One region of the Streptomyces sp. NPDC045955 genome, then DNA from elsewhere that is predicted to be linked to it. Evidence: riboswitches for the same ligand, from Rfam matches in the RefSeq annotation. Region 1 holds a riboswitch; each other region holds the start of a gene.
What was found. Region 1 has a riboswitch for cobalamin ahead of AC07F0_RS15565 (cobalamin biosynthesis protein). Riboswitches for the same ligand answer to the same signal wherever they lie in the genome.
Positions count from the first base shown of each region.

Region 2: linked by a shared signal. The riboswitch ahead of AC07F0_RS24755 (ribonucleoside-diphosphate reductase subunit alpha) and the one ahead of AC07F0_RS15565 (cobalamin biosynthesis protein) in region 1 are both predicted to bind cobalamin.
Region 3: linked by a shared signal. The riboswitch ahead of AC07F0_RS34375 (ABC transporter ATP-binding protein) and the one ahead of AC07F0_RS15565 (cobalamin biosynthesis protein) in region 1 are both predicted to bind cobalamin.
Region 4: linked by a shared signal. The riboswitch ahead of AC07F0_RS20370 (energy-coupling factor ABC transporter permease) and the one ahead of AC07F0_RS15565 (cobalamin biosynthesis protein) in region 1 are both predicted to bind cobalamin.

Region 1 is NZ_JBWKKY010000006.1:391,951-399,753, reverse strand. Features, by position in the region: gene AC07F0_RS15585 (alpha/beta hydrolase) at 1-1,056, opposite strand, end outside; gene AC07F0_RS15580 (class II aldolase/adducin family protein) at 1,353-2,063, opposite strand; gene AC07F0_RS15575 (inorganic phosphate transporter) at 2,279-3,538, shown strand; gene AC07F0_RS15570 (hypothetical protein) at 3,573-3,794, shown strand; cobalamin riboswitch at 3,925-4,064, shown strand; gene AC07F0_RS15565 (cobalamin biosynthesis protein) at 4,166-5,107, shown strand; gene AC07F0_RS15560 (cobyric acid synthase) at 5,104-6,615, shown strand; gene cobN (cobaltochelatase subunit CobN) at 6,612-7,803, shown strand, end outside.
Region 2 is NZ_JBWKKY010000012.1:67,584-75,386, forward strand. Features, by position in the region: gene AC07F0_RS24755 (ribonucleoside-diphosphate reductase subunit alpha) at 1-1,791, opposite strand, end outside; cobalamin riboswitch at 1,913-2,037, opposite strand; gene AC07F0_RS24760 (GNAT family N-acetyltransferase) at 2,090-2,596, opposite strand; gene mctP (monocarboxylate uptake permease MctP) at 2,669-4,297, opposite strand; gene AC07F0_RS24770 (DUF3311 domain-containing protein) at 4,294-4,560, opposite strand; gene AC07F0_RS24775 (GntR family transcriptional regulator) at 4,703-5,467, opposite strand; gene AC07F0_RS24780 (extracellular solute-binding protein) at 5,778-7,058, shown strand; gene AC07F0_RS24785 (carbohydrate ABC transporter permease) at 7,131-7,803, shown strand, end outside.
Region 3 is NZ_JBWKKY010000024.1:83,201-91,003, reverse strand. Features, by position in the region: gene AC07F0_RS34390 (YigZ family protein) at 1-127, opposite strand, end outside; gene AC07F0_RS34385 (SixA phosphatase family protein) at 176-718, opposite strand; gene AC07F0_RS34380 (hypothetical protein) at 715-1,650, opposite strand; partial or broken gene AC07F0_RS34375 (ABC transporter ATP-binding protein) at 1,943-2,646, opposite strand; cobalamin riboswitch at 2,682-2,842, opposite strand; gene AC07F0_RS34370 (CoA-binding protein) at 2,939-3,367, shown strand; gene AC07F0_RS34365 (APC family permease) at 3,501-5,141, shown strand; gene AC07F0_RS34360 (hypothetical protein) at 5,155-7,803, opposite strand, start outside.
Region 4 is NZ_JBWKKY010000009.1:149,490-157,292, forward strand. Features, by position in the region: gene AC07F0_RS20355 (ABC transporter permease subunit) at 1-843, shown strand, start outside; gene AC07F0_RS20360 (MDR family MFS transporter) at 840-2,168, shown strand; gene AC07F0_RS20365 (serine/threonine-protein kinase) at 2,359-3,831, shown strand; cobalamin riboswitch at 3,921-4,105, shown strand; gene AC07F0_RS20370 (energy-coupling factor ABC transporter permease) at 4,136-4,837, shown strand; gene AC07F0_RS20375 (energy-coupling factor ABC transporter substrate-binding protein) at 4,834-5,208, shown strand; gene cbiQ (cobalt ECF transporter T component CbiQ) at 5,214-5,963, shown strand; gene AC07F0_RS20385 (energy-coupling factor ABC transporter ATP-binding protein) at 5,960-6,814, shown strand; partial or broken gene AC07F0_RS20390 (FAD-dependent oxidoreductase) at 7,061-7,201, opposite strand; gene AC07F0_RS20395 (amidinotransferase) at 7,301-7,803, opposite strand, start outside.

The DNA.
Region 1 (7,803 bases):
GTGGGGCGCGTTGCCGACGGTGCGGAAGGCGACCATGTCGGGGCGGGCGTCGGCGAGCCGGCGGGAGAGCTGCCAGGGGGCCACCGTGTCGTCCGGTCCGTGGAAGACGAGTGCCGGGACCCGGAGCCCGGCGGCGGGGGACGCGTCCGGGACGCGGTCGCCGTACAGACCGGTGCGGCCCTGTGCGGCGCGGACCGCCAGGGGCAGCAGCGCGCCCGGGGTGTGGCGGGCCGCGGCGAGGGCGCGCAGGGTGGTCTCCCAGCTGAGCACCGGGGAGTCCAGGACGAGCCCGCAGACGCGGTCGCGCAGCCCCGAGTGCGCGGCGGCGCGCAGGGCCATGGTGGCGCCGGTGGACCAGCCGTGCAGGACGACCTGGCGGGCGCCGTGGCGCACGGCGTAGCGGATCGCCGCGTCGAGGTCGCGCCACTCGGTCTCGCCGAGGTGGTTCAGGCCGTCGGGCGGGCGGGGTGCGCCCAGGTCGCCGCGGTAGGCGAGGGCGAGCACGGGCACGTGGTTGCGGTGCAGGAACCCCATGACGTTCATGGCGAGTTCCCGGGTGGTGCCGAGGCCGTGGACGGCGATCACCCAGGTGTCCCGGGCGCCGGGCACGAACCAGGCGGGCAGGGGACCGAGTTCGCCGGGGATGTCGACGTCGGCGTGTTCGATGCCGAGGGCGGCGCTCGGGTTGCCGACGTGGACGTTGGGGGTGAGCCAGGCCTTGTCGCCGGGTTTCAGGGTGCCGTGCGTGACGCTCTCCAGGCGGCGTACGACGGTGTCGGCGGTGTCCGAGGCGCCGGTCAGGACGGGCCCGACGACCGCGTGGGAACCGTCGCCGGACAGGCCGTAGCGGCCGGGCCGCAGGGCGGCCAGGTCCCGGGTGAGGCTGATCTGCCCCTCGGCGGTGCCGTGCACGGTGAGCCGGGGTTCGGTGGGCAGGGGCCTGCCGGGAGGCGCCTTGAGCGCGGCGTCACTGGCGAACCGTCCGGCGGCCACGGCGGCCGCGCCGGCTCCGATCACGGCGGTGACGGCAGCGGCCGTCGCTCTGGCAGTGCGCACGGCTCCAGTGTCCCGGCGGACCCGGCGACGGACCAGTGGGCGGCAGCGGCGGGGTGATGGGCCCCGGGGGGGCAGCGCGCGGCCCAGACGGGCAGCCCCTCCCCAGGAGAGCCGCGCGGGTTGGCGGCGTCGGCGGCGCACCGGTGGCATCCCCGGCCGGTGCGCCGAGGCAGCCGGGGCGGGACGGGGCGGGACGGGGCGTCCGGGCAGACCCGTCGGCCCGGGGGCGGCAGGCCGGATCCGTCGGCCCGGGGCGTCCGGGCAAGCCCGGCGGGACGGGGCGTCCGGGCCGAGTGTCAGCCGCGTTGCCCGTAGCCCCGCAGTTGTTCCTGGACCTCCGCCAGCTGCTCCCCCGACAGCAGGCTCGGGGACAGGCCCGGGACCGATGCGGCGGTCAGCCACAGGCGGCACATCCATTCCAGCTGGGCCGTGCGGTCGTAGGCCTGGCCCAGGGACGCGCCGTGAGTGACGGTGCCGTGGTTCTGGAGGAGGCAGCCGGAGCGGTCGGCGAGGGCGCGGAGCATGTTCTCGGCCAGCTCGGCGGTGCCGTACGTGGCGTACGGGGCGACCCGGACGGGCCCGCCGAGCGCGGCGGCCATGTAGTGGATCAGTGGCAGCTCGCTCACGAGCGTCGATACGGCCGTCGCGTGCACGGCGTGGGTGTGGACGACGGCACGGGCGCCGGTCGTGCGGTAGACCGCGAGGTGCATGGGCAGCTCGCTGGTCGGGACGAGCGTGCCGAGGACCTGCCGGCCGTCGAGGTCGACGCCCGTCACGTCGTCCGGCTCCAGCCGGTCGTAGGGGACGCCCGAGGGCGTGACCAGGACCGTGTCCCCGACGCGCACCGAGACGTTCCCGGACGTGCCGACGACGAGTCCGTCGGAGACGGTCCGGCGGGCGGTCGTGACGAGTTCCTCCCAGGCGCGCGCCTCCTCAGGGCGCACGCTCCTGCGCCGCGACTCCCCCACGTCTCGTGTGTCCCGCCCGTCGCCTCGCTGCTCAGCCATGCGGCGATCCTGCCAGGCGGGCCCCCAACGCGCCGTCGGGCGGGTCCACTTCAGGCCGGAAGCCGTGTATACGAAAAGGTGCATACCACCCCGCCCCCGGCCGGGACGCGAAAGCCTCGACCACGGACACCCCCGCGCCCCCCTCAGTTCATCTTCCGTTCACTCGGATTACCTACGTTCGACGAGCCAATGACCTCGAACGATTGCCTGGGTAAATGGAAAGCTTCTCGCTGATCCTCGCGATTGTGGTGGTAACCGCACTCGCGTTCGATTTCACGAACGGTTTCCACGACACGGCGAACGCGATGGCCACGACCATTTCCACGGGCGCCATGCGGCCCAAGGTCGCCGTCGCCATGTCCGCCGTCCTCAACCTGGTCGGCGCCTTCCTGTCGGTGGAAGTCGCCAACACGATCTCCAAAGGTCTCGTCGACGAGACCGGCATCCGTCCCGAGGTCATCTTCGCCGCCCTGGTCGGAGCGATCCTCTGGAACCTGCTGACCTGGCTGGTCGGCCTGCCGTCGAGTTCCTCGCACGCCCTGATGGGCGGCCTGATCGGCGCCACGATCGCCTCGGCGGGCGTCGGCGCGGTCCACGGCGACGTGCTGGTCACCAAGGTCCTGATCCCGGCGATCGCCGCCCCGCTGGTCGCGGGCATCGCGGCGATGCTCGCGACCCGGCTGACGTACTCCCTCGGCAAGAAGGCCGACGGCAAGGCCTCCGAGAAGGGCTACCGGGCCGGCCAGATCGCCTCCGCGGGCCTGGTCTCGCTGGCCCACGGCACGAACGACGCCCAGAAGACGATGGGTGTCATCACCCTCGCCCTGGTGGCCGGCGGCGCCGTCGCCCCCGACTCCGACCCGCCCACCTGGGTCATCCTCTCGGCGGGTCTCGCCATCGCGCTCGGCACGTACCTCGGCGGCTGGCGCATCATCCGCACCATGGGCAAGGGCCTGACCGACCTCCAGCCGCAGCAGGGCTTCGCCGCCCAGACCAGCGCGGCCACGGTCATCCTGGCCTCCTCGCACATCGGCTTCTCCCTCTCCACCACCCACTCCGTCTCCGGCTCGGTGATGGGCGCCGGGCTCGGCCGCAAGGGCGGTGTCGTCCGCTGGTCGACGGCGACGCGGATGTTCGTCGCCTGGGGCCTGACGCTGCCGGCGGCGGCCCTGGTGGGCGCGCTCGCCGAGTACGTCACCGGCTTCGGCAGCTGGGGCACCGCGGTGGTGGCCGTCTTCCTCGTCGCCTCCAGCGCGGCGATCTGGAAGCTCTCGCGGCGTCAGGTCGTCGACCACACCAACGTCAACGACACCGACGAGGCGGAGCCGGCCGGTGTGGTGACCACGGCGATGGCCGCGGTGACGCCGCCGCCCACGGGTGGCGCGGCCACGGACGAGCCGAGTGCCACGATCCCGGCACCGGCGGCCCCGGCCCCGGCCGAACGCCGGCCCTCCACCACGACCACCCCGGTCTGATCCCGCCCACTCGGTTACAAGGAGAACCTCTGCCATGAAAATCGACTGGGCCGCCCTCGGTTCCGTCTTCGGCGTCAGCCTCGTGGTCACCGTGGCCCTGGTGGGCCTGTTCACCCTCGGCATCACCGGCCTGTCCCGCCGCGAACGGGCGGTGGCTGCCGGCGGGTCCGCGGGGCTCGCGGTGACGGGCGCGTACGCGTGCTTCGCGGCGTGCGCGGCGGCTGTGGGGTACGGGATCTATCTGATCGTGGCCTGACGGCCTGACCGCACGAGGTTCCCGCCGGGCGGGACAGGACTTCCGTCCTGTCCCGCCCGGTCGTCGTGTGGCAGGGGCGCGGTGTGGGCTTCTGCACACTCTCCCCTCGCAGGTCAACGGCAAGTTGACGACTGATCCCGGCCGTGGTGGACTGCCGGGGCCATTAACGGCGGCAGGAGAGGAAGCCGGTGGAAGTCCGGCGCGGTCCCGCCACTGTCACCGGGGTAGCAATCCCCGGGAGCCAGGAACTCTCACCGCCGGTCTAGTCGAACCAGGGCGTGGACACCCTGAGTGAGGACATATCGCCATGCGCGGCTGCCGATCGAGGTTCAGTACCCCACCCCTGCCCGCCCCTGCGGCCGGCTGAGCCCATGGGTGCCGGTCGCGTCTTCGCGTACGGCGCCGCCGCCGGTCTGATCGGTGACCTGCTGCTCGGCGATCCGCGCCGGGGGCATCCGGTCGCCGTGTTCGGGCGGGCCGCGGGCGCCGTGGAACGGGTGCTGTGGCGGGACCACCGGGGATGGGGCGCGCTGCACACCGTGGTGTGCGCCGGAGGAGCCGTCGCGCTCGGGGGCGTCGCCGCGCGCGCCGTGCGGGACTCCGCCGTCGCGTCCGTCGCGCTGACCGGTGCCGCCACCTGGGCCGTGGTCGGGGGGACTTCGCTCGCGCGGGAGGCACGAGCCGTCGGGCGTGCCCTGGAGGTGGGGGACGTCGAAGGCGCCCGGGCGCGGCTGCCGCATCTGTGCGGGCGGGATCCGCAGGCGCTCGACGCCGACGGGATCGCCCGGGCCGTGGTCGAGTCCGTCGCCGAGAACACCTCCGACGCGGTCGTGGGGGCGCTCGTGTGGGGGGCCGTCGGCGGTGTGCCGGGGCTCCTCGGGTTCCGGGCCGTCAACACCCTCGACGCCATGGTCGGGCACAAGTCGGCCCGATACCGGCGCTACGGGTGGGCCTCCGCGCGGCTGGACGATCTCGCGGGCTGGCCGGGGGCCCGGCTGACCGCCGTGCTCGCGGCCCTGGCAGGAGACGACCCACGGGGAGCGGTCAGGGCCTGGCGTGCCGACGCCGACCGGCATCCGAGCCCCAACGCCGGGCCCGTGGAGGCCTCGTTCGCCGGGGCGCTCGGGGTGCGGCTGGGCGGGACCCTGTCGTACGGCGGGCGCGTCGAGCACCGGCCCGTGCTCAACGGGGCCGGGCGGGCCGTCGCCACCCGGGACATCGAACGGGCCGTACGGCTGTCCAGGCGTGTCGGCTGGCTCGCGCTCGGCGTCTGTGCCGCCGCGCGCCGCATCGCGAAAGGGAGTACGTCATGACGGGCGGTGGGCTTCTCGTCGCCGGTACCACCTCCGACGCCGGCAAGAGCGTCGTGACGGCCGGGATCTGCCGGTGGCTGGTGCGGCAGGGCGTCAAGGTCGCGCCCTTCAAGGCGCAGAACATGTCCCTCAATTCGTTCGTGACGAAGGAGGGGGCCGAGATCGGGCGGGCGCAGGCCATGCAGGCGCAGGCCTGCCGCGTCGAGCCGACCGCGCTGATGAACCCGGTGCTGCTCAAGCCCGGCGGCGAGAGCAGCAGTCAGGTCGTGCTGCTGGGCAAGCCGGTCGGGGAGCTCAGCGCACGCGGGTACCACGGCGGACGCCAGCAGAAGCTGCTCGGTACCGTGCTGGACTGCCTGGAGCAGTTGCGGGGCACGTATGACGCGGTGATCTGTGAGGGGGCGGGCAGTCCCGCCGAGATCAACCTGCGGCGGACCGACATCGTCAACATGGGGATCGCCCGCAACGCCGGGCTCCCCGTGCTCGTCGTCGGCGACATCGACCGGGGCGGTGTCTTCGCCTCGTTCTTCGGGACGGTCGCGCTGCTGTCGCGCGAGGACCAGAGTTGCGTCGCCGGGTTCCTCGTCAACAAGTTCCGGGGGGACGTCTCCCTGCTGGAGCCGGGGCTCGACATGCTCCAGGGCCTCACCGGGCGGCGTACGTACGGCGTCCTGCCCTTCCGCCACGGTCTCGGGATCGACGAGGAGGACGGGCTGCGCGTCTCCCTGCGGGGAACGGTCCGCGAGTCCGTCGTCGCCCCGCCGGTCGGCGAGGACGTGCTGCGTGTCGCCGTCTGTGCCGTTCCGCTGATGTCCAACTTCACGGACGTCGACGCGCTGGCCGCCGAACCCGGTGTCGTCGTGCGGTTCGTGGACCGGCCGGAGGAACTCGCCGACGCCGACCTCGTCATCGTGCCCGGGACCCGGGGAACCGTCCGTGCGCTGGAGTGGCTGCACGAGCGGGGGCTCGCCGAGGCCCTGGTCCGCAGGGCCGCCGAGCAGCGACCCGTCCTCGGGATCTGCGGCGGCTTCCAGATCCTCGGCGAGCACATCGAGGACGACGTCGAGAGCCGCCGGGGCCATGTCGGGGGGCTCGGGGTCCTGCCCGTGCGGGTGCGGTTCGCCCGCGAGAAGACCCTGACGCGGCCGGAGGGCGAGGCTCTCGGGGAGCGCGTGGAGGGCTACGAGATCCATCACGGCGTCGCCGACGTCCAGGGAGGCGCAGCCTTCCTGGACGGCTGCCGGGTCGGCCAGACCTGGGGCACGCACTGGCACGGCTCGCTGGAGTCGGACGGGTTCCGGCGGGCCTTCCTGCGCGAGGTGGCGGCCGCCGCGGGGCGCCGCTTCGTACCGGCGCCGGACACCTCGTTCGCCGCGCTGCGCGAGGAGCAGCTCGACCGGCTCGGCGACCTGATCGAACAGCACGCGGACACGGACGCGCTGTGGCGGCTCATCGAGTCGGGCGCGCCGCGAGGACTGCCCTTCATTCCACCGGGAGCACCCGCATGAGCACTGTGTTGTTGTTGTCGACCGCCGATACGGACCTGCTGGCGGCCCGGGCCGCCTCCGGTGCCTCGTACCGGATCGGCAACCCGACCCGCGTGGACGTCCGGGAGGAGCTTCCGGCTCTCCTCGACGGCGCGGACATCGCCGTCGTACGGCTGCTCGGCGGCAAGCGGGCCTGGGAGGACGGGCTCGCCGCGCTGAAGGCCTCCGGCGTCCCGACCGTGCTGCTGGGCGGCGAGGCGGTGCCCGACGCGGAGCTGATGGCCGAGTCGTCGGTGCCGGCCGGTGTCGTCGCGGAGGCGCTGAAGTACCTCGTGGCGGGCGGACCGGCCAACCTCGCCGAGCTGGCGCGGTTCCTGTCCGACACCGTGCTGCTCACGGGCGAGGGGTTCGCCGCGCCCGAGCGGATGCCGGAGTACGGCGTCCGGGGCGAGCGCGCGCGGGTCGAGGGCCGGCCGACCGTCGGCGTGCTCTTCTACCGGGCGCACGAGCTGAGCGGCAACACCGCCTTCGTGGACACGCTGTGCGACGCGATCGAGGCGCGGGGCGCCAACGCGCTTCCCGTGTACTGCGGTTCGCTGCGCGGGGCCGACGCGGGGCTGTACGAGATCCTCGGCCGGGCGGACGCCCTCGTCGCCACCGTCCTCGCCGCCGGCGGCACCCACGCCTCGCAGGCCTCGGCGGGCGGTGACGAGGAGTCCTGGGACATCGGCGCCCTCGCCGAGCTGAACATCCCGGTGCTGCAGGGGCTGTGCCTGACGTCCTCACGGAGCGCCTGGGAGGCGTCCGACGCCGCCCTGTCCCCCATGGACGCCGCGATGCAGGTGGCGATCCCGGAGTTCGACGGGCGACTGATCACCGTGCCGTTCTCGTTCAAGGAGCAGGGCGCGGACGACGTGCCCGTGTACGTCGCCGACCCGGAGCGCGCCGCGCGGGTCGCCGGGATCGCCGTACGGCACGCGCGGTTGAAGCACAAGGCGAACGCCGAGAAGAAGCTCGCGCTCGTCTTCACCGCGTACCCGACCAAGCACTCGCGGGTCGGCAACGCCGTCGGGCTGGACACCCCGGCCTCGGCGGTGCGGGTGCTGGACGCCCTGAAGGAAGCCGGGTACGGCCTCACCGCGTACCCGGACCAGGGCGACGAACTGATCCACCGGCTCATCGAGGCCGGCGGGCACGACGTGGAGTGGC
Region 2 (7,803 bases), on a different contig from region 1:
CGTCGCGGCGACGCGCTCGCGCAGGGCCGCCCAGCGCTTTGGCCAGGTCAGCTCCACGTCGTAGTGGTCGGGGTGGAGCACACCCTTGGCCGTACGGGTCTTCTCCCAGGCCGGCAACGGGCCGTTGCGCTCGGCGAGATCGGCGGAGGCCTCGTAGGCGGCGAGCATGATCCGCTCGGCGATGCGGGTGGAGAGCGCCTTGGCCTCCGGTGAGTCGAAGGGCAGGCGCAGCTTGAAGAAGACGTCCTGCAGACCCATGACCCCGAGGCCGACCGGACGCCACCTGGCGTTGGAACGGCCTGCCTGCTCGGTCGGGTAGAAGTTGATGTCCACGACCCGGTCGAGGAACGTCACGGCCGTGCGGACGGTCTCGTCCAGCCGCTCCCAGTCGATGTCCCCGCCGGACCGGTCGACGAGCGCGCCGAGGTTGACCGACCCCAGGTTGCAGACCGCCGTCTCCCCGTCGCTGGTGACCTCCAGGATCTCCGTGCAGAGGTTGGAGGAGTGGACGACGTGGCCCGGTTCGGCCGTCTGGTTGGCGGTGCGGTTGGCGGCGTCCTTGAAGGTCATCCAGCCGTTGCCGGTCTGCGCGAGGGTGCGCATCATGCGGCCGTACAGCTCACGGGCGGGCAGGGTCTTCTTCGCCAGGCCCTTCGCTTCGGCGGCCCGGTACGCGGCGTCGAACTCCTCGCCCCACAGGTCGGCCAGCTCGGGCACGTCCGACGGGGAGAACAGCGACCACTGCGCGTCGGCGTTCACACGCCGCATGAACTCGTCGGGCACCCAGTGCGCGAGGTTCAGGTTGTGCGTGCGGCGGGCGTCCTCACCGGTGTTGTCGCGCAACTCCAGGAACTCCTCGATGTCCAAGTGCCAGGTCTCCAGGTAGACCGCGGCGGCGCCCTTGCGGCGGCCGCCCTGGTTCACGGCGGCGACCGAGGCGTCGAGGGTCTTCAGGAACGGGACGATGCCGTTGGAGTGGCCGTTCGTGCCGCGGATCAGCGAACCGCGGGCCCGGATGCGGGAGTACGCGATGCCGATGCCGCCGGCGTGCTTCGACAGCCGCGCCACCTGGTGGTAGCGGTCGTAGATCGAGTCCAGCTCGTCCTTGGGGGAGTCGAGGAGGTAGCAGGACGACATCTGGGGGTGCCGCGTGCCGGAGTTGAAGAGGGTGGGGGAGGAGGGGAGGTACTCGAGCCGGCTCATCAGCCCGTAGAGCGCGGCGACTTCGTCGACTGAGCGGCGGGTGTCGTCCTCGGCGAGACCGGCGGCGACGCGCAGCATGAAGTGCTGGGGCGTCTCGATCACCTTGCGGGTGATCGGGTGCCGGAGCAGATAGCGGCTGTGCAGGGTACGCAGGCCGAAGTAGCCGAAGCGGTCGTCGGCGGCCGTGTCGATCAGGGCGTCGAGACGGGCGGCGTGGACGCGCACGAACTCGGCGGTCCGGTCGGCGATGAGGCCCTCCCGATGCCCGGCCGCCACGGCCTCGGTGAAGCACGTGACGCCCTGCGAGGCGGCCTCGGCGCGGATCCCGATCGTCAGCAGGCGCGCGGCCAGCCGGGAGTAGGCGGGATCCTCGGAGATGAGGCCCGCGGCCGCCTCGGTCGCCAGCTCGCGCAACTCCGACTGGTCGGCCCGCGCGGACCGGCCGCGCAGCGCGGCGGCGGCGACCCGGCCCGGGTCGGCGTCGGGCAGGTCGGCGGTCAGCTCGGTCAGGGTCCGCAGCAGCGCGGCACCGGGACCGTCGTGCTCTTTTTCCGCGGCTGAGACCGGATCGGCTGGCGCGATGGTCACGTGGGGCTCTCCCTCGCTCGGCACGGGGCCTCAGCGAGGGCAGGGGGCAGCGCGAACGCACGCGGCGTCGCGTCCACCGGCCCACTCCGCGAGGCCCGGACGTCAGGGCGCACCGACCGGGCGGCCGGGCGCGCTGTCGGCAGGTCCTCGGACTGAAGCCTGTGCGCGAACACGCACAAGTACACCGTTGCGGGACAGTTCCGGATTCGCACCGGATTCCCCTGCGGCGACAGCGAGCATGAGCATACATCTTGTGCCGGGCGGCGAAAGCACCCCTAGATGTAGTGTCGCGACGGTTTCACAGCGTCAACTCGTAGGTGAGGAGAGTGATGTCGGCGAGCTCCGGAAGGGGGTTCCAGTCGCGCTCCGGGGTACGGGCGAAGCCGAGGCGTTCGTAGATGCGGTGGGCGGAGCGCATGGTGCGCTGTGTCGACAGGACGACGCGGACGCAGCCGTCCGTCGCCCGGGCGCGGTCGACGCAGGCGCGGACGAGGGCCTCTCCGGCGCCGCGGCCGCGGGCCTCGTGGGCGACGGCGAGCATCCGTATCTCGGCTTCTGAGGGCCGGGCGATGTCGGCCATGGGACCGCCGGCGGGGACGAAGGTGACGCCGCCGAGGAGGTGTTCGCCTTGGGTGGCCACCAGGACGTCCGCGGCGGCGGCCCGCTTGGCCACGTCCCTGAGTTCGCCGAGGTATCCGTCGCTCTCCCCGAAGTCGAGGAGGCCGTCCCGCAGGTAGGCCTGGGCGGTGATCTCGCCGAGGGCGTCGTATTCGGCGGGCTTCACCCGCCGGATGAGGATGTCCATGGTCCGAGTGTGCGGGACGGGTATGGCAACGGGCCACCGGTTTTCCACCGACGGCCCGCTGTCACCTGCGAGTCAGTGCGAGGTGCCCGCCGTCGCCGGCGGAAGCTCCACCTGGACGCCGGGGTCGCCCGCGTCCGCCGTGTAGTCCTCCGGCTTGGTCTCGTCGATGCCGTCGGGGGCCTTCAGAGCCCTCAGGGCGAAGGTCAGGACGACGGTGACGACGACGTTCAGGACGAACGCCGTGAGGCCGATGTAGCCGATCTCGCCGATGCCCGGGATCTCCTTCGAGGAGCCGCCGAAGTGCTTCTGGGTCGGCGAGGCGACGCCGTACGCGGCGACCGTTCCGTAGACCATGCCGACCGCCCAGCCCGCGAGCAGCGCCCAGCGGTGGAACCAGCGGGTGAACAGGCCGCCCACCAGGGCCGGGAAGGTCTGCAGGATCCAGATGCCGCCCAGTAGCTGGAAGTTGATGGCGACCGTCTTGTCCATGGTGAGGACGAAGGCCAGCGCGCCCACCTTCACCAGCAGCGACACCAGCTTGGAGACCTTGGTCTCCTGCGCGGGCGTGGCGTCGGGCTTGATGAAGTCCTTGTAGATGTTGCGGGTGAAGAGGTTCGCGGCCGCGATGGACATGATGGCCGCCGGGACCAGGGCTCCGATGCCGATCGCCGCGAAGGCCACGCCCGCGAACCAGTCGGGGAACATGGTCTCGAACAGCTGCGGAATCGCCAGCTGTCCGTTCTGCACCTTGATCCCGGCCGCGATCGCCATGAAGCCGAGCAGTGCGAGCAGGCCCAGCATCAGCGAGTACAGCGGCAGGATCGTGGTGTTGCGGCGGATCACGTCACGGCTCTTCGAGGACAGCGTCGCCGTGATCGAGTGCGGGTACATGAACAGCGCGAGCGCGGAGCCCAACGCCAGCGTGGCGTACGTCCACTGCCCCGCCTCCGGCGGCGCGAGCGCACCGCGCGGCGCGCCCGTCGCCGGGTTGGTCTGGCTGAACGCGTCGCCCGCCTTGGCGAAGATGTCGTCGAAGCCGCCCAGCTTGATCGGGATGTAGATGATCGCCACCGCGATGACGATGTAGATCAGGGTGTCCTTCACGAACGCGATCAGCGCCGGCGCCCGCAGACCCGACGAGTACGTGTACGCCGCCAGCACACCGAAGGCGATCAGCAGGGGCAGGTCCTTGATGAACCAATTGGTGTTCTCGCCGCCGCCGACGCCCATGACGTCCAGCACGGCCTGGATGCCGACCAGTTGGAGCGCGATGTACGGCATCGTGGCCAGGATGCCGGTCACGGCCACCGCCAGCGACAGGCCCTTGGAGCCGAACCGGCCGCGCACGAAGTCGGACGTCGTCACGTACCCGTGCTTGTGCGAGACCGACCACAGGCGGGGGAGGAACGTGAAGATCAGCGGGTAGACGAGGATCGTGTAGGGCACCGCGAAGAAGCCGGCCGCGCCCGCCGCGTAGATCGCCGCCGGCACGGCCACGAAGGTGTACGCCGTGTACAGGTCGCCGCCGAGCAGGAACCAGGTGATCCAGGTGCCGAACGAGCGGCCGCCCAGGCCCCATTCGTCCAGGCTGTGCTCATTCTCGGCCTTGCGCCAGCGCGCGGCCAGGAAGCCCATGACCGTGACGGCCAGGAAGAAGAAGATGAAGACGGCGAGTGCGACGCCGTTCACGCCGTCGTTCACTGCGACGCACCGCCCTTCGCGGCGGAGCGGGCGCGCTGGTCACGCTGCCACAGCTTGTAGGCGATCATCGTCAGCACCGTGGAGATCAGCACCCACGCCATCTGGTACCAGTAGAAGAACGGGATCCCGATGAAGGCCGGGTCGGTCTTGGCGTACGAGCCGACCCACAACATGGCCACGAAGGGTGCTATGAGGCAGAGAGCGATGACGACGCGCATCGGCGTCACCGTCGCCCCTCTGCCGGCTTCTGGGGCTTGCGACATCAGGCGGCTCCGTCCCCTCAGTGATCACCTGTGTAATGCGCAGGCAATCTAGGTCAGGGTGCGGCGGGAACGGAACCCCTCGTCCGTAATGCGGTACCCAAAAGAAACCGGGCTCAGCACCAGTCGCAGCGCCCCGCGCGCACTACTCCTGGGGACGCTTCAGACGCGCCACGAACTTGTACCGGTCCCCCCGGTACACCGACCGCACCCACTCCACCGGTTGGCCCTCCCGGTCCAGTGAGTGACGGGAGAGCATCAGCATCGGCAGACCGACGTCCGTGCCGAGCAGGCCGGCCTCGCGCGGGGTGGCCAGCGAGGTCTCGATGGTCTCCTCGGCCTCCGCGAGATGGACGTCGTAGACCTCGGCGAGCGCGGTGTAGAGGGAGGTGTACTTCACCAGGGACCGGCGCAGGGCCGGGAAGCGCTTCGCGCTGAGGTGGGTCGTCTCGATGGCCATCGGCTCGCCGTTGGCCATGCGCAGCCGCTCGATGCGCAGCACCCGTCCGCCGGCCGCGATGTCGAGCAGCCCGGCGAGGCGGTCGTCGGCGGTGATGTAGCCGATGTCCAGGAGCTGCGAGGTGGGTTCGAGACCCTGGGCGCGCATGTCCTCGGTGTACGAGGTCAGTTGCAGGGCCTGCGAGACCTTCGGCTTGGCGACGAACGTGCCCTTGCCCTGGATCCGCTCCAGCCGCCCCTCGACGACCAGCTCCTGCAGCGCCTGGCGCACGGTCGTGCGCGAGGTGTCGAACTCCGCCGCCAGTGTGCGCTCGGGCGGGACCGGCGTGCCGGGCGCCTGGGTCTCGGTCATGTCGAGCAGGTGCTTCTTCAGGCGGTAGTACTTGGGCACGCGTGCGGTGCGGACGGGCGCCCCGCTCTCGTTCTCCGCACTGCTGATGTCGGTGCTCATGCTCCGCCTTCCCGGCTCCTGTGCCGACACGATCTCACTTGTATACCGTCGGCGCCGCTTTTGGTCTAGTCCATAACTCCAAGTGGTCCACCTGGAGTATGCCGTGCCTGGCCGGGTTTTCGCCGGGTTCTTACTTAAAGGTTCCTGCATATGTACGTCGCATAACGGCTGGTCAGAGCTCATTCCGGACCCTTGACAGGCCTGCTGGTCTGGTCCAAGCTCCCCCTACTGGTCTACACCATTGGTCCAGGGTCCTGGCCCCACGAACGCGGGGAGCAGGGGGGTCGGTGGCATCCCTGAGGAGGGTGGCGTGAAGCGCAAGCTGATATCCGCGATCGGTATCGCGGGCATGGTGGTCTCCATCGCGGCGTGCGGGGGCGAGGGCGGCAGCGGGTCGGACAAGGGCGCGGACGCCAAGGAGCTGACCGTCTGGCTCACCGTCGACGCGCAGAACAACTGGCCGGAGCTGGTGAAGGCCGCCGACGCGGCGGTGCAGAAGAAGCACCCCGGTCTCAAGATCAACCACGAGTACTACGGCTGGCCCGACAAGAACGCCAAGCTCGACGCCGTCCTCGCCACCGACAAGGCCCCCGACGTGGTCGAGATGGGCAACACCGAGATGCTCGGCTACATGGTCAAGGGCGCCTTCGCCCCTCTCGACGCGGGCACGTTCGACCACTCCGACGCCTGGCTGGACGGCCTCAAGGCCTCGGTGACCTACGAGGGCAAGACCTACGGCGTCCCGTACTACGCCGGCGGCCGCGTCGCCAACTGGCGCAAGGACGTGGCGGCCTCGGTCGGTGTGAAGACGCCCCCGAAGACGTACAAGGAGCTCACCGCCGCCCTGGACAAGATCCAGAAGAAGCAGGGCGGCAAGTTCAGCGCCTGGTACCAGCCGACCCGCGACTGGTACGCGGCCATGTCCTTCGTCTACGACGCCGGCGGCGCCATCGCCACCGAGTCGGGCGGCCAGTGGAAGGCCTCCCTCTCCTCGCCCGAGTCCCTCAAGGGCCTCAAGGAGTTCAAGAACGTCGTCGACTCCTACATGCACGGCGACAAGACCAAGGACGAGTCCGACCGCTACATCGTCTACGGCCAGGGCAAGTCCGCCATGATCTTCGCCGCCGCCTGGGAGGGCGCGACCGCCGAGGACCCGAAGAACGACAAGTCCGGCAAGCTCAAGGGCAACCTCGAGAACTTCGTGATGCCCGGCCCGTCCGGCAAGCAGATGCCCGTCTTCCTGGGCGGCTCCGACCTCGCCGTGCCGGTGAAGTCCGACGCGCAGGCCCTGGCCGCCGAGTGGATCAACGCGTTCACCGGCTCCTCCGGCCAGAAGGGCCTGATGGCCAAGGGCAACCTGCCCAACAACAAGACCGACCTCGCGACGCTGAAGAACGACCCGAAGACGGCGGTCCCCGCCACCGCGGCCGAGTCCAACTGGTTCGTCCCGATGGCCCCCGGCTGGGGCCAGGTCGAGAAGGCGCAGATCCTCCAGACCATGCTCCAGAGCATCGGCACCGGCAAGAAGTCGGTCGAGGCCGCCGCCAAGGAGGCGGACGCCGCGATCGACAAGGTCATCAACACCAAGTGACCTGTGGGCGGGGCTCCTGGTTCGCGGAGCCCCGCCGTCGTCAAGACCTGAGGGACCGCCGAGGAGCGCGCGATGAGTGCCGCAGACACCACCACCCCCGTCAAGGTGCCGCCACCGCGGCAGGCACCGCCACCTCCCGCCGCCCAGCGGCCACGGGCGAACCGGCCGTCGGGCGGGACCGCGGTCCCCTGGCTGCTGCTCGCGCCCTGCCTGCTGATCCTCGCTCTGATCATGGGCTATCCGCTGGCCCGTCTGGTCACCCTGTCCTTCCAGAAGTTCGGGCAGTCCCAGCTGTGGGGCTTCCAGCCGGCCGAGTCGGTCGGGTTCGGCAACTTCGCGAAGGTGCTGGGCGACGGTGAGTTCTGGACCGTCGTGGTCCGCACGATCGTCTTCGCCGCCGGGGCCGTCGTCTTCACGATGGTGGCCGGCATGGCGATCGCCCTGCTGCTCCAGCGGGTCTCCGGCTGGCTGAAGGTGCTCATCAACATCGTGCTGGTGGCCGGCTGGGGCATGCCCGTCATCGTGGCCACCACGGTCTTCAAGTGGCTCTTCGACTCGGACTACGGCGTCTTCAACGCGCTGCTCAGCAAGCTGCCCGGCGTCGAGATGATCGGCCACAACTGGTTCGCGAGCGGTCCCGAGGGCCTGGCCGTGATCATGCTGCTGGTGGTGTGGGGAGCCGTGCCGTTCGTGGTCATCACCCTCAGTGCGGGTCTCACCCAGGTGCCGAAGGAACTGGAGGAGG
Region 3 (7,803 bases), on a different contig from region 1:
CCGCGGCGATGAAGTCCTGCGCCTCCTGCTCGGTGGCCGCCGGGGCGAGGGCGCACAGGAAGCGGGAGCGGTTGACCTCGGTCTCGTGCACGCCGGCGCGGGCGACCGTGCGGTATTCGTCCTGCATCCGGCCACCCTATGCACGGTTCCGGGGACGGGCCGGACCGGCCCGGGGCTACTTCTTCTCGCCCCGGGGCACGGTCAGGGAAAAGAGCAGCGCGGTGCCCGGGGTGAGGGCCCGCCAGGACGTGCCGTACCAGGACAGGACGGCGATGGCCGACGTCGGGAACTTGGTGCGGACCCGCTCCAGCGTGTCGTCGAGGCCGTCACCGGCGAGCGCCAGGACGAGTTCCTCCAGGCCCGGGTTGTGCCCGATCAGCAGCAGCGTCTCCACCTCGGCGGACACCTCGTGCACAACGGCCAGCAGGCCGGCGGGACTCGCGGCGTACAGGCGCCGGTCGAACCGCACCGGCGGGGGCGTGCCCCACTCGGCGGCGGCCAGTTCCCAGGTCCGGCGGGCGCGTACGGCGGTGGAGCACAGCGCGAGGTCGGGCAGGCAGTCGGCCTCGGCAAGGGCCCGCCCGGCCGCGGGGGCGTCACGGCGGCCGCGCGGGGCCAGCGGGCGCTCGTGGTCGGCGACGTCCAGGGGCCAGGCGGACTTGGCGTGCCGCAGCACGACCAGGCGGCGTAGCGGGCCGGCGCCGGAGCGCTCCCTCATGAAGCGGCCCCCAGGTCGCGGGTGAGTTCGAGGCCGAGAAGCCGGTCGGCATAGGCGTACGTCTCGAACCGGGCGCCGTCCGGAAGGTCCCGCTCGTTCTCGACGTCCCGCAGCACGTCCAGCACCCGGGGCACGTCCAGATCGTCGTCCCAGGCGTCGCGCAACCGCCCGCGCACGTCGTCGGGCACGGGCCGGGAGGGCCGCCGGGCCCAGCGGGCGACCGCACCGCGCCAACGGGCGAGGGCGGCCTCGGCCTCACCGAGGACGTCCGCCTCCAGCCGGACGGGGGCGTTGTGGTGCCGGGTGAACAGGGCGAGACGCAGGACGGCGGGATCGACACCGCCCAGCGGGCCGGATCCCACCGACTGGCCGCGCGACGGGTCCGACGTCACCGGCTCACCGGCCGGCAGGCCCGGCTCGACCGGCCGGGCGGCCGGCGGGTTCGACATCGCCGACTCACCGGCCGACGGTTCCGGCGCGGTCGGCCGGCCGCTGGGCGGGCCGGGCTTCGCCGATTCGCCGACCGGCAGGCGCGATCCCGCCGACGCACCGACCGACGTGGCCGGTCCGCTCGTCTCGACGGGCGCCACAGCGATCCGCACCCCGTCAGGCGTCGCCCCACCCTCGGCCGTGACATGGACGACCTGGGCCTCGCCGAGTCCGGCGCTGACGTCGGGGCTGTCCTCGAAGGGGCGGATACCGAGGGCCGTTGCGTCCGCACGCAGCTCGGCCTGGCGGCGCCCGCCGGTCAGCAGGGCCCAGACCGGTGTGCCGCCGAGCTCCAGCGCCCGCACGAGCAGGTCCGCCACGAGCAGCACCCGCAGATCGGTCAGGCCGGAGCCGGGCGCATGCACCTCGACACGGGTCAGGCCCCGGCGGGCCGGGGCGGCGTCGACCGGCTCGCCGGTCCGGGCGTCGATGATGCGCAGCACGAGGCGAGCGTAGGCCGGGTGGGCGGGCACACGCAGGCAAGTGCGGTTTTTTCGGCCACCGTGGCGGGAACACCCCACCAATGGCGTGCCGGACGGACCAGTTCGCCGAGGCGGGAATCGCCTCACGACCGGCGCGCCGGTCGTGAGACCGCCTTGCGGGAACCACCCGCCGACGACACACCGTCGGGCCGGGACACCACCACACCGGAAACCGCCCGGCCGACGATGCACCCCTCGGGCCGGACCACCACGGCGTGAATCGCCCACCCACCCCGCCCGCCGCCCGGCCCCCTCAGCCCAGCGTCCCCAGAAACCGCACATGCGGCCGCTGCTCGGGGCCGTCACGCGTGACGGCAGAGCGCACGCCGTACACCTCGGCGATGAGTTCCTCCGTCAGGACCTCACCCGGAGCACCACCCGCCACGACCCGCCCCGCGCTCAGCACGACGACCTCGTCGCAGTACATCGCCGCGAGGTTGAGGTCGTGCAGGGCGACGACAGTGGTGACCGGCAGCCCGGTGACCAGGGCGAGCAGATCGAGCTGGGGTGGATGTCGAGGTGGTTCGTCGGCTCGTCCAGGAGGAGTTCGCGGGGTTCCTGGGCGAGCGCGCGGGCGATCTGCACCCGCTGGCGTTCGCCGCCCGAGAGGCTGTGCCAGGGCTGGTCGGCGCGGTCGGCGAGGCCGGCGCGCTCCAGGGCCTCGCGCACGGCCCGTTCGTCGTCCGCCGAGCCGGGCGTCCAGGCACGGCGGTGCGGCACGCGGCCCAGCCGTACGACGTCCACCACCGTCAGCTCGACCTGCGTGTCGGCCTGCTGCTCGACGACGGCGAGGCGGCGGGCGACGGTGCGGCGGGGCAGGTCGCCCAACGGCGTGCCGTCGAGGGTGACGACTCCGGCGGTCGGCGTGAGCAACCCCGCCAGCAGCCTCAGCAGCGTGGACTTGCCGGAGCCGTTCGGGCCGAGGACGCCGACGGTGGAACCGGCCTCGGGCGCGAGCACGTGCTCCCCCGCCGCGTACGGCCGCGGGGGCCGCCAGCAGGTCTTCGGACTCGGGTTCGTCCGGTGCGGAGCGCCTTCCCGGACGTCACACGCGACGTCCAGTGGCCGAGGCCCCGCCCGTCCCCCTCACCGCTGCGCGTCAGTTGCGGATTCGCACCGGATTCCCTGACCCACGTACATGGGTTCGACTGGCCTCGGCAAGCTATCACGGAGGGCGCGGGGGAATCACCGCGCGCCGTACGGCGTTGTGCGGACAACAGTTCTTCCGCGACTCTCCAGGAGGCCGCCGGTGTACGGCGACGAGGCAACGGTCCGCAGGATCCTCACGGAGCTCGGCGACACCTGGGCCGTGGTGGGCCTGTCGTCGAACCGGCAGCGGGCGGCGTACGGCGTCGCCGCCGTGCTCCAGCGTTTCGGCAAGCGCGTCGTGCCCGTGCATCCGAAGGCGGAGACGGTGCACGGCGAGCAGGGGTACGCCAGTCTCGCGGACATCCCTTTCGACGTGGACGTCGTGGACGTGTTCGTGAACAGCGATCTCGCCGGAGCGGTGGCGGACGAGGCGGTCGCCAAGGGCGCCGAGGGCGTCTGGTTCCAGCTCGGCGTCATCGACGAGGCGGCGTACGACCGGACCCGCGCCGCGGGCCTGGAGATGGTGATGGACCGCTGCCCGGCGATCGAGATCCCACGACTTCCTCTTCGCCGCGTACAGAATTCCTGAAGCGCTTTCCAGGAAACGCCCGCGCCCGGTCAAGGCTGTACAACGCGCCTTCTGCCGTCGGCTGACCGATTCCTAACCTGAGGCCTCTTGCTCGCAGAACTCACCGAGTTCTTCTATGAGAGGCCCCTGATTCATGGTGAGCGTCGACCAGGCAGCAGCGGGGGTAAAAGGGGGTCCCGGCGGATTGCGCCGGGACGTCGGACTGATCGGGCTCATGTGGGCGTCGGTCGGTTCCATCATCGGCTCCGGGTGGTTGTACGGAGCCGAGAAGGCGGTCGTGGCGGCCGGCCCCGCGGCCGTTCTGTCGTGGCTGATCGGCACGGTCGCGATCGTGCTGCTGGCCCTGGTGCACGCGGAACTCGGCGGCATGTTCCCGGTCGCGGGCGGCACGGCGCGGTATCCGCACTACGCGTTCGGCGGACTGGCCGGCATGTCCTTCGGCTGGTTCTCCTGGCTCCAGGCGGCGACCGTGGCACCGATCGAGGTCGAGGCCATGATCGGCTATGCCGGGCACTGGCACTGGGCGCAGGGCTTCCAGCACGCCAAGGACGGGACGCTGACGACGAGCGGGTTCGTCGTCGCCGTGCTCCTCATGGCCGTGTTCGTCGTGATCAACTTCCTCGGTGTGCGGCTCCTGGCGCACACCAACAGCGCCGCCACCTGGTGGAAAGTGGCCGTGCCGCTGGCCGCGATCTTCATCATCGCGGCGGGCAACTTCCACCCGGGCAACTTCACCGAGCACGGCTTCGCCCCGTTCGGCGCCCATGGCGTGCTGAGCGCCGTCAGTTCCAGCGGCATCATCTTCGCCCTGCTGGGCTTCGAGCAGGCGATCCAGCTGGCGGGCGAGAGCCGCGACCCGGCCCGTGACCTGCCCCGTGCGACGCTCGGCTCGGTCGCCATCGGAGCCGCGATCTACGTCCTGCTGCAGATCGTCTTCATCGCCGCCCTGCCGCTGGCCACCTTCGCGCACGGCTGGACCAAGCTCGACTACCCCGGTCTCAGCGGCCCTTGGGCGGGGCTGGCCACCCTGCTGGGGCTCGGCTGGCTGAGCGTGGTGCTGTATCTGGACGCGGTCGTCTCCCCCGGCGGCACCGGCCTGATCTACACCACCGCCACCTCCCGCGTCTCCTACGGTCTGGCCCGCAACGGCTACGCGCCGAAGATCTTCACGCGCACCGACGCGCGCGGCGTGCCGTGGTTCGGGCTGATCGTCTCGTTCGTGACCGGCGTGGTCTGCTTCCTGCCGTTCCCGAGCTGGCAGCAGCTGGTCGGCTTCATCACCTCGGCGAGCGTGCTGATGTACGCGGGTGCCCCGCTGGCGTACGGCGTCTTCGCCGACCGGCTGCCGCACCGCGCCCGGCCCTACCGGCTGCCCGGCGGGAACGTCGTCTCCCCGCTGTCGTTCGTGGTGGCCAACCTCATCATCTACTGGTCGACCTGGGACACGCTGTGGCGGCTGGGTGTGGCCATCGTCCTCGGCTACGTCCTGCTCGGCGGATACGCCTGGTACGCCACCCGCAAGGGCCTGCCCGACGCACCCCGGCTCGACTGGAGGGCCGCCCAGTGGCTGCCCGTCTATCTGCTGGGCATGGGCGTCATCTCCTGGCAGGGCGGCTTCGGCGGCCAGGGACACATCGGACTGTGGTGGGACATCGCGCTCATCACGGTGTTCTCCCTGGCGATCTACTACTGGGCCCGGGCGTCGGCGTCCCGGCCGGAGGAGATCGAGCGGAGCATCGAGGAGGTGGCCGTCACCGAGGTGGCCGTCCACTGACGGCCCGACCCGGTCAGTCGCCGAGGGCCGTACGGACACCGTCGATCGACGGCACGTCCGTACGGCCCCGCGCCGATACGCAGGCCACGGCACGCCGCAGGGCCCGGTGGAGCAGCAGCGGAGCCTCCGGTCCCAGGACGTCGAGCAGCGGGATGACGGCGTTCTCCAGCATCGCCGTCACCATGGCCCAGGCATCCGCGGTCCGGTCGTACAGCAGCCGCAGCGCCGTCCCGGGAGACCTGCCCAGCAGGATGGCGAACAGCTCGCGCAGCACCTCATCACGCTCCACGCGTTCCCAGGGACTGCCGGAGAGGGCGAGCGTCCGCTCCAGCAGGTCCTCCGCGTCGACCAGGCCGGCCGTGGCCGGGGACCGGGCCAGTTGCAGCAACGTCACCACGTGCTGGGCGGGTTCGGCCCGCTCCGCCGCGGCCACGACGTCGGCGCACAGCGCGGCCACGGCCGGATCGCCCGCACCATGGATCTCGGCCGTGCGGGCCACCAGCGCCGCCACGGCCGGAAGCCTCGGCGAGTCCAGCAGCGGTCGCACCCGTGCGGCGCCGGCCTTCGGGCCGAGGAGAGCCACGTCCACGTAGGCCGCGTACAGGTCGTCCTCCAGGACCGGCGGGGACTCGACGGCCGGGGGCGCGCCGGACGCGGTCGCGAGGCGCTCGTTGACGATGGCCGGGGCGAGCATCACACCGGTGAGCAGCGGCCCGTGGACGTCCAGGGGCATCCGGAGCAGTGACCGGTGCGTGTGGGCGAACGGCGGGTAGGGCTGCCGGCCGTTCATCACGTCGAACGCGTAGCGGCGGGAGGCGTCGGCACCGAAGGCGAAGTGGAACATGGACAGCAGGTACGGAGTGCCGTCGGCGCCGAGGAAGGCCATGGCCGGGTCGGCCTCCCACGGCAGGAGCCGCACCGCGGCCTCGAATCTGCTGCGGTGGTCGGGGCGCACATAGGCCAGTGGCCCGTCCTGCTGCTGCGGCAGGTTCCACTCGTACCGGGGTATCGCGGCGTACGCCTGTCCGAACTCGGCCCACAGCCGGTCGGCCGCCGCCCGGTCCGCTCCGGCGGCGGCGGTCCCGAAGAGCCCGGCGAGTCCGACGACCCGCTCGCCGGGATCGGTCAGGGCGTGCACGAGCGTGCGGGCGCGGTCCAGGTCCCGTACGGCGAGGGCCTCGGCGAAGCAGCGGATCGTACGGGCCCAGGAGTACGGGTGGCCGACCGACCAGGTGCTGGGCGTCATGGCGCGCAGGACGTCCGACGGGTCGCTGTAGAAGCGCTGTTCGACGAGCCGCTGCCAGTCGTTGGTGTGGTTCATCACGATGGGGATCTCGGCCATGGGGTCGCTGACGGCGTTCCCCCGGGCCGCGCCCCCCTCTTCCCCCGGCAGGTGGTAGAAGCCCCACAGCGGCGGGTCGGCCACGGGCGGTACCTCCTCGGCGGCGAGCAGCGCCTCGTCCAGGATCGCGCGGGCCATGGCGAGGTCGCCTGCGTCGGCGCGCCGGTGGGCGACGAGCGCGAGGGCCGAATAGCGGTCCTTGGAGAGCGGCTGCCACTCGGTGGTGGCGATCGCGCGGGCGTAGGCCACGGCCCGCTCCGGGGCGCGGTCGGCCAGGGCCTCGGCGAGCGTCTCCAGGTCCCCGTCGTGATGCAGCCGGCTGAGCATGTCCCGCGACGACGGCTCGGGGGGAACCCGGGCGCAGGCGGCGTCGATCACCGCCGTCGCCGCCTCGCCGTCGAAGGCGGCGAGTACCTTGGCGGCCTTCTTCGCGTACCAGACGCCGTTGCTGAAGCGCAGAACCCGGTCGATCAGCCGGCGCGCGGCGCGGACGTCGCCGAGGGCCGCCCAGACGCGTGCGGCCTGTAAGAAGGCGTCGTCGACGAGGCCCGTCACCTCCACGGTGTCCAGACGGCGCAGCAGCTCTCGCGACAGCGCCGGGTACGGTCCTGCGGCATGTTCGGCCGCCTCGGCCACCGCCTGGGCGAGCGCGCCGTCCTCCCCGGGCCAGGCTTCGGCCAGTTCGCGCAGCGCCTGCTCGGCGAGGCGGTCGGCGTGCTCGGGTCGCGTCGCCCGCAGGGTGCCGGCGAGGCGTACGAGGGACGTCAGCCGTTCCGCGGGAGCGGCGTGGCGCAGGGCGCGCCCGGTCCACGCCAGCAACTCGTCCCGGTCACCGCCGTGGGCCCGGTCCGCGAGGTCGAGGTAGGCGCCACACCGCCCGGAGCTCATCCCCGCCACGAGTTCGATGGCGTCGCCGTGGTCGGCCTCGTCGGCCGCGGCCCGCAGCACGTCGTCCGGAGGAGCCGGTTTCCAGGCCTCGTGCTGGGCCCGCTCCCAGAGATGAAGGGCCAGCCGCAGGTCGTGGGGAGCGAGCCTGCGTGCCGCCTCCTCCACGAAACGCCGCGCCAGGCCGTGGGAGTCGAGCGGCGCCACGGACGCGGCCTCGCCCAGCAGTTCGCGCACGGTCGCCCGGCGCACCGGATGCGCGGTGTGCCGGTGCACCTCGAGCAGGGCGGCCACCTGCTGGCCGGACGGCGCCAGCGCGCTGAGCCGCGTCATGGCCTCGTCGACCCGGCCGAGCCGGGCCAGCAGGCCGTACACGGCGGGGGCCGCCATGGAGGTCGCCCGCCGCAACTGGCGCCGTACGGTGGCCAGGAAGAG
Region 4 (7,803 bases), on a different contig from region 1:
GCGCTGCTCGCCACCGTCGTCGGCCTCGGCCTGCCGCGCGACGCGCTCGCCCTGGACACCCTCGCCCGGCTGCAAGGCCCCTCCGCGGCACACCCGTTCGGGACGGACGCGCTGGGCCGGGACGTCCTCGCCCGGGTCGCCCACGGCGCGCTGAACACCCTCGGCACGGCGCTCGCGGTGAGTGCCGCCGCCCTCGTCGCCGGGCTGCTGCTGGGGCTGCTGCCGCGGTTGTCGGGGCCGCTGGTCGACACCGTCAGTGCCGTGCCGCCCGTCCTGGCCGGGCTCCTCGTCACGGGCATCACGGGCAGCGGCCCCTGGGCGCCCGCCCTCGCCGTCGGCGTCGTGGCCTGGTCCCCCCTGGCCGCGCACACGTCCTCCCTGCTGCGTCAGGAGCGTGCGACCACCCATCTGGCCGCCACCCGTGCGCTCGGCGCCGGGCGGTGGTACCTCCTCCGGCACGAACTGCTGCCCGCCGTGCTGCCACCGGTGACCCGGCACGCCCTGCTGCGGCTGCCCGGCGTGGCGCTGAGCCTCGCTGCGCTCGGCTTCCTGGGCCTGGGCGCGCAGCCGCCGTCCCCCGAGTGGGGTCTGCTGCTCGCCGAGAACCAGCCATACGCCGAGCGCGCCCCGTGGGCCGTCCTCTTCCCCGCCGCCGTACTCGCCCTGCTCGGTGCCCTCGCGGTGACGGCCGCCGGCGGCGTACGACCGCCCTGGCGGCGCGGGCGGGCCGGCAGCCCGGAGCAGCCGCCCGGCGACCGGGTCGTGCCCGCCCCGCGTCAGCGGCCGAACCATGACGACGCCCTGCTGACCCCCGCGTCCCTCTCACCGGGAGAAGAACGATGACAGGCCTCATATCCCGCGTCCTGGCCCGCCGGGCCGCCCCTGCGTCCGGCGACGGGACACCCGACGGCGCGGCGCCCAGGGCCTCGCGCCAGAGCACCTGGCGGCTCTGGCAGGAGCTGTCCCCGCTGCTGCGGCTGCTGATCCTGACCCAACTCGCCTTCAACATCGGCTTCTTCGCCGTGCTGCCGTTCCTCGCCGAGCACCTCGGCACCGCGATCGGCATGGCGGGCTGGCTGGTCGGGTTCGTGCTCGGTCTGCGCACCTTCAGCCAGCAGGGGCTGTTCGTGGTGGGCGGCGCGCTCGTCGACCGTTACGGCGTACGCCCGGTCGTGCTGGCCGGCTGCGTGCTGCGGATCGCCGGGTTCGCGTGGCTCGGGTACGCGGAGGCGAGCTGGGCCGTGATCGGGGCCGTGCTGGTGATCGGCTTCGCCGCCGCCCTCTTCTCGCCCGCCGTGGAGTCCGAGGTGGCCCGTCAGGCGGTGGTCTGGGAGGAGGAAGGACACGGCTCTCGCACCAGCCTCCTGGCCCTGTTCAGCGTGGCGGGCCAGGCCGGGGCCTTCGTCGGACCGCTGCTCGGCGCGCTGCTGCTCGCCGTCGACTTCCGCACCGCGTGCCTCGCGGGTGCCGCCGTGTTCGTGCTCGTCCTGGCCGGGCACGTGTGGCTGATGCCGCAGCACATCCCCGGCCGGGTCCGGAACCTGGAGCAGGGCGGGGCGCGCGTGCTGCTGCGCAACCGCCGCTTCCTGGCGCTGTGCTGCGCGTACGGCACGTACCTGCTCGCCTACAACCAGCTGTATCTGGCCCTGCCGGACGAGGTGCAGCGTGCGGCGGGCTCCCAGGCGCCGCTGTCCTGGCTGTTCGCCCTGTCCTCGGTGCTGGTGGTGTTCGCTCAGCTGCCCGTGACCCGCTGGGCGGGCGGCCGGCTCGACCTGCGCCGCTCCATGACCGCCGGGCTGCTGCTGATCGCGTCCGGTTTCGCGGTGGTCGCCGCGGCGCGACCCGCCGGCTGGACGGGTACCGCCGGGCTGCTGCCGGCCGCGGGCTTCGTCGTGCTGCTCACCGTGGGGCAGATGCTGGTCGTCCCCGCCGCCCGCGCCTGGGTGCCCGACCTCGCCGAGGAAGGCCGGATCGGCCTCTACATGGGTGCGCTGTCGTCGGTCTCGGGCCTGATCGTCCTCGCCGGCAGCGCGGCCACCGGCTCCCTGCTCGACGCGGGTCTCCCGGCCGCCGTGCCCTGGCTGGCCCTCGCGACCGTACCCGCCCTGGCGGTGGCGCTGCTGCCGCGCCGGGAGGAGCGGGCGCAGGGGGCGGGCGCGGCGGCCTGACGGCACGCTGAGACGCGGGGAAGCCCGATTCCGGGACCGTGCCGTCCCACGGCACCGCACCGAGTGGGAATGGCGGTCACGCGGCGCCAGTATCCTGGGTCGGCTGCGGCACCCCCCACCAACCCCCGCTCCGACGCGGAGAGTTGCGGCCTGCGGCGAGAACCTTCCCACGAACATAGGACGAGGACGAGTGCTGCTAGCGGGCCGCTACCGGCTGGACGTTGAGATCGGGCGCGGCGGAATGGGAGAGGTCTGGCGTGCGTACGACGAGACGCTCGCCAGAGCGGTGGCCGTCAAGCTGCTGCTGCCTCAGGACACCGATGCCACGGCGGCCTCCCGATTCCGTCTGGAGGCGCAGACGGCCGGTCGTCTCAACCACCCCAACGTGGTCGGGGTCCTGGACTTCGGCGAGTACGACAACCGGCTGTACCTGGTGATGGAGCTGGTCGAGGGCGACAGCCTCGCCCGGGTGCTGTCCGCCTCCGGCCCGCTCCCCGCCGAGCAGGTGGCCCGACTCGCCGCGCAGGCCGCCGCCGGACTCGCCGCCGCGCACCAGCAGGGCATCGTGCACCGGGACGTCAAACCCGCCAACCTCCTGCTGGACGCGGGCGGCACCCTCAAGATCGGCGACTTCGGCATCGCGCGCTTCCTCGACGACCCGGGCGCCGCGCTCACCGCCACCGGCCAGATCGTCGGCACCGGCCTCTACCTCGCGCCCGAACGGGCCCTGGGCCGGCCCGCGGGTCCCGCCTCCGACATGTACTCCCTGGGGTGCGTGCTCTACCAGCTCCTCAGCGGCCGCCCGCCGTTCCAGGCCGACACCGCCGTCGCGCTCCTGCACCAGCATCTCGACAACGCCCCCGTACCGCCCCGGGAACTCGGTGTCACCGGTCTGCCGCCGGCCTTCGAGAGCTACCTCCTCGCCCTGCTCGCCAAGCAGCCCGAGGACCGGCCCACGGCGCAGCAGGCCGCCGAGTGGTTCGCCGGCGGCGCCTGGCGGGGGCTGCCCGAGCCGCTGCCGGAGGCGGTGTCGCCGGTGCCGGCCTCCGGGAGCGGGCCGTACGCGGCGTCCCCGGCGCCGACCGCCGCGACCGGGCCGTACGCGGCGTCAGCGGTGCCGTCCTCCGGGCCGGGACCGTACGCGGCAGCCGACACCGGCGCCAGGGCCACGCACGCACTGCCCACGGGGTCCCGCACCGCCCCGGGCGGGCGTTCCCGGCGCGCCGCGCCCCGCAGCGGTCTCGGTCACCACCGGAGAACGGCCGCGGTGGTGGCCGCGGCGGCCGTCTTCCTCGCCGCGATGCTCGCCGGCATGCAGTGGTTCTCGCCCGACGACACCGCGAACGAGGGCACGGAACCCGACGCGTCCCCGTCCGCGAGCAGCCCGGCCGCCCCCTCGCCCGGCGACTCAGCCGACCCCGCCGACCCCCTGGCCTCCGCACCGGCGGCCGACACGACTCCGGCCGCCGGCACCGTGGCCGATGTCACCCCCTCCACCACGGCACCCGATTCCCCGGCGCCCGCCGAGGCGACGACCGGCCCCGCGAGTCCGGCGCAGGAGACGAGCAGCAGCCCGCCGGAGAAGGCGGACAAGCCCCGGCAGGAACAGCCCTCGCGGTCCGGGGAGAACGGGGAGGACGAGGGCGACGAGGGTGACGACTGAGCCCTCCCGCGCCGGTGTGCGAGCGGTCGCCCCTTCACGCGCCCCCTCGCACGCCCCTCGGCTGGCTTGTCATGGCCCTTATCTCGGCATTACTGTCACCACGCCTTGGTGAACGGGAAATCCGGTGTGATGCCGGTGCGGCCCTCGCCACTGTGATCGGGAAGTCCGGCTCCAGCCCCAGCGGGCAGCCACTGGGTCCTCACGGACCCGGGAAGGCGGAGTACGGGCGGTGGGACCCGTGAGCCAGGAGACCGGCCAAGGCACGTCAACCATCCACGAGGTGCTGGAGAGGGTCTGCTGAGCCATGCACATCGCCGAGGGTTTCCTTCCTCCGGCGCACGCCGTCGCCTGGGGCGTCGCGTCCGCGCCGTTCGTCCTCCACGGAGTCCGGTCGCTCACCCGTGAGGTGCGCGAGCACCCCGAGAGCACCCTGCTCCTGGGCGCCTCCGGCGCCTTCACGTTCGTCCTGTCCGCGCTGAAACTGCCGTCCGTCACCGGCAGTTGCTCCCATCCCACCGGCACGGGCCTGGGGGCCATCCTGTTCCGGCCGCCCGCCATGGCCGTGCTGGGCACCATCACCCTGCTGTTCCAGGCGCTGCTGCTCGCGCACGGCGGTCTGACCACGCTCGGCGCCAACGTCTTCTCCATGGCGATCGCCGGCCCCTGGGCGGGCTACGCGGTGTACCGGCTGCTGCGCCGCTACGACGTGCCGCTGATGGTGGCCGTGTTCTCCGCCGCGTTCGTCGCCGACCTGTCCACCTACTGCGTCACCAGCGTGCAGCTGGCGCTCGCGTTCCCCGACCCGGGCAGCGGGTTCCTGGGCGCGCTCGGCAAGTTCGGCTCCATCTTCGCCGTCACCCAGATCCCGCTCGCGGTGAGCGAGGGACTGCTGACGGTGCTCGTGATGCGGCTGCTGGTGCAGTCCAGCAAGGGCGAACTGACCCGGCTGGGTGTGCTCGTCGCCGACAAGCAGTCCCGGAGCGAGACCCAGGAGGTGGCCCGATGAGCAGGAACACGAAGATCAACCTCCTGCTGCTGCTCGCCGTGGCCGCGCTCGCCGTGCTGCCGCTCGCGCTCGGCCTCGGCGACCACAAGAAGGAACCGTTCACGGGCTCCGACGGCGAGGCGGAGACGGCGATCACCGAGATCGAGCCGGACTACAAGCCCTGGTTCTCGCCCCTGTACGAACCGCCGTCCGGTGAGATCGAGTCGGCGCTGTTCTCCCTCCAGGCGGCCCTCGGCTCCGGTGTCCTCGCCTACTACTTCGGACTGCGCCGGGGCAGGCGGCAGGGTGAACGACGGGCGCTGGAGCGGGAGCGGGACTCCGGGAACCCGGTGGACAGTGCCGCCGAGGAGTCCACGGCCGAAGGGGCCTGAGCCGCGTGCTGCCGATCGACGCGGCCGCGCACAGCAGTCGCTGGCGCCGCCGCCATCCCGTGGACAAGGCCGTGCTCGGGCTGGGTCTGACCCTCCTGGCGATCTCGCTGCCGCCCTGGCCGGGGGCGGCTCTGGTGCTGCTGGCCGCCCTGGTGGTGCTGCTGGGTCCGGCGGGCGTGCCCTGGCTCCGGCTGTGGCGCGCCTACCGGGTGCCGCTGGGCTTCTGCGTGACCGGCGCGCTGACGCTCCTCGTGCAGGTCGGCGGGCCGGGCGGCTTCGTCTCCCTCGCCGATGACGGGCCGGTCCGGGCCGGGGAGTTGCTGCTGCGCACCTCGGCGGCCTCCCTGGGGGTGCTGCTGTTCGCGTTCACCACGCCCATGTCCGACCTGCTGCCGCGGCTGGTCCGGGCCGGGGTGCCCGCGCCGGTCGTCGACGTGGCGCTCGTGACGTACCGGATGAGCTTCCTGCTGCTGGACTCCGTGCGCCGGGTCCGTGACGCGCAGGCCGCCCGGCTCGGGCACACCACGCGGGCCGCGGCCTGGCGGTCCCTTGGGGGTCTCGGCGCCACCGCGTTCGTCCGGGCCTTCGACCGGGCGGTCCGTCTCCAGGCCGGTCTCGCCGGGCGCGGCTACGACGGCACCCTGCGCGTCCTGGTGCCCGAGGCCCGGGTCTCCGTCCGCTTCACGACGGCCAGTTGCGTGCTCCTCGCGGCGCTGGCCGTCCTCACCTTCGTACTGGAAAGGCCGCTGACATGAGCGAGCCCGCCCTCGTCGCCCTGCGGGGCGCGTCCTTCGCCTACGAGGACGGCCCGGCCGTGCTCAGCGGCCTCGACTTCGAGATCCGCGAGGGGCGCGCGCTCGCGCTGCTCGGCCGCAACGGCAGCGGCAAGACCACGCTGATGCGGCTCCTCAGCGGCGGACTGCGGCCCCGCGAGGGCCGGCTGACGGTCGACGGGCAACCGGTGGCGTACGACCGCAAGGGCCTGACCCGGCTGCGGACGACCGTCCAGCTGGTGGTGCAGGACCCGGACGACCAGCTCTTCGCGGCATCCGTCGAACAGGACGTGTCGTTCGGGCCGCTGAACCTCGGCCTGGACGACGCGGAGGTGCGGGCGCGGGTGGCGGAGGCGCTCGCCGCCCTGGACATCACCGCCCTGGCCGACCGGCCCACCCATCTGCTCTCCTACGGGCAGCGCAAACGCACCGCCATCGCGGGCGCGGTCGCCATGCGGCCCCGTGTCCTCATCCTCGACGAACCGACGGCCGGGCTCGACCCTGACGGCCAGGAACGGCTCCTCACCACGCTCGACGAGCTCCGTGAGGCCGGCACCACCGTGGTGATGGCCACCCACGACGTCGACCTCGCGCTGCGCTGGGCCGACGACGCGGCGCTCCTCACCCCGTCCGGAGTCCGCACCGGGCCCGCTCCCGTGGCACTGGCCCGCCCCGACCTCCTCCGGGAGGCGGGCCTGCGACTGCCGTGGGGAGCCGCCGCCGCGGACCTCCTGCGCGCGCAGGGGTGGCTGACGGGCACGGAGCCGGGGCCGCGTACGCCTGCGGAACTCGCCGCCCTCGCGGCCGGACGGCTGGGCGCGCCTGGTCTCTGAGGGGTGCCAGGCGCTGAGGGACGCGGGAGCCCGCCGGGCGCCCGGCGGCTGACGGGCGCCCGGCTGCTGACGGGCGCCCGGCTGCTGAGGGACGCCCTGCGATTGAGGGGCCTCGGAGGCTGAGGGGCCCCGGAGGCTGAGGGACGCCCTGCGATTGAGGGGTCCCAGAGGCTGAGGGCCCCGAGGCCGAGGGGCGTCGGGGACTGAGAGGCACCGGAGGCTGAAGCGGCCCTCTTCGTCGTGCCGTCAGCGCAGGGCAGGTGGTGTCCAGTCGGCATGCCTCAGGATGGTGCGGACGGTCGCGCGGGAGAGGGCCGGCCGGAGAGCGGTGTTCCGCGCGGCGACGGCCAGGGGGTGCGTCAGTTGTTGCCCCATCCGGCCGGCCTGGGCGGGCGGCGGATCCGTGTCGGACCAGGAGATCCGTCCACTGGTGGCGGCGGCGCTCTCCTACAGCCCGCACAGCATGAGTCGGCGGAGTGGCCTCGGTCAGTCGAAGTAGGACTCGAGTGAGCCGCGGCGCCGGATGTCGAGCGTCGCGCAGTGGAACGAGCCGCCGAACGGCGCGTAGTGCAGCAGGTCGCACGGGATCGGCTCGAAGCCCCACTTCTCCAGGGCGCGCAGCATGCCGGTGTGGTGCCGCTCCGCGATCACCCGCCGTTCGTCGATCATGAGCACGTTCATGCTGAGCCACTTGCCGCACATCGACGTGACCTTGAGCAGCGTCTCGTCGATCGGGTCGGGCTCGGGGGCGACCAGGACGTCCCAGGAGCTCAGGATGCCGGGCAGCCGGTCGACGTCGATGTACTCGGGGTTGACCAGCACCTTTCCGGGCGCGAGCAGGACGAACGTCGTGTCGATGTGCATGGGCGTGCGGCAGCGGCTCTCGACCTCGTGGATGCGGTACCCCGGCCCGAGATGGCGGCGCAGCCAGTCGATGCCCATCCGGTTGGTGACGTTGCTGCGCGTGACGAACAGGTCCCGCCCGGCCC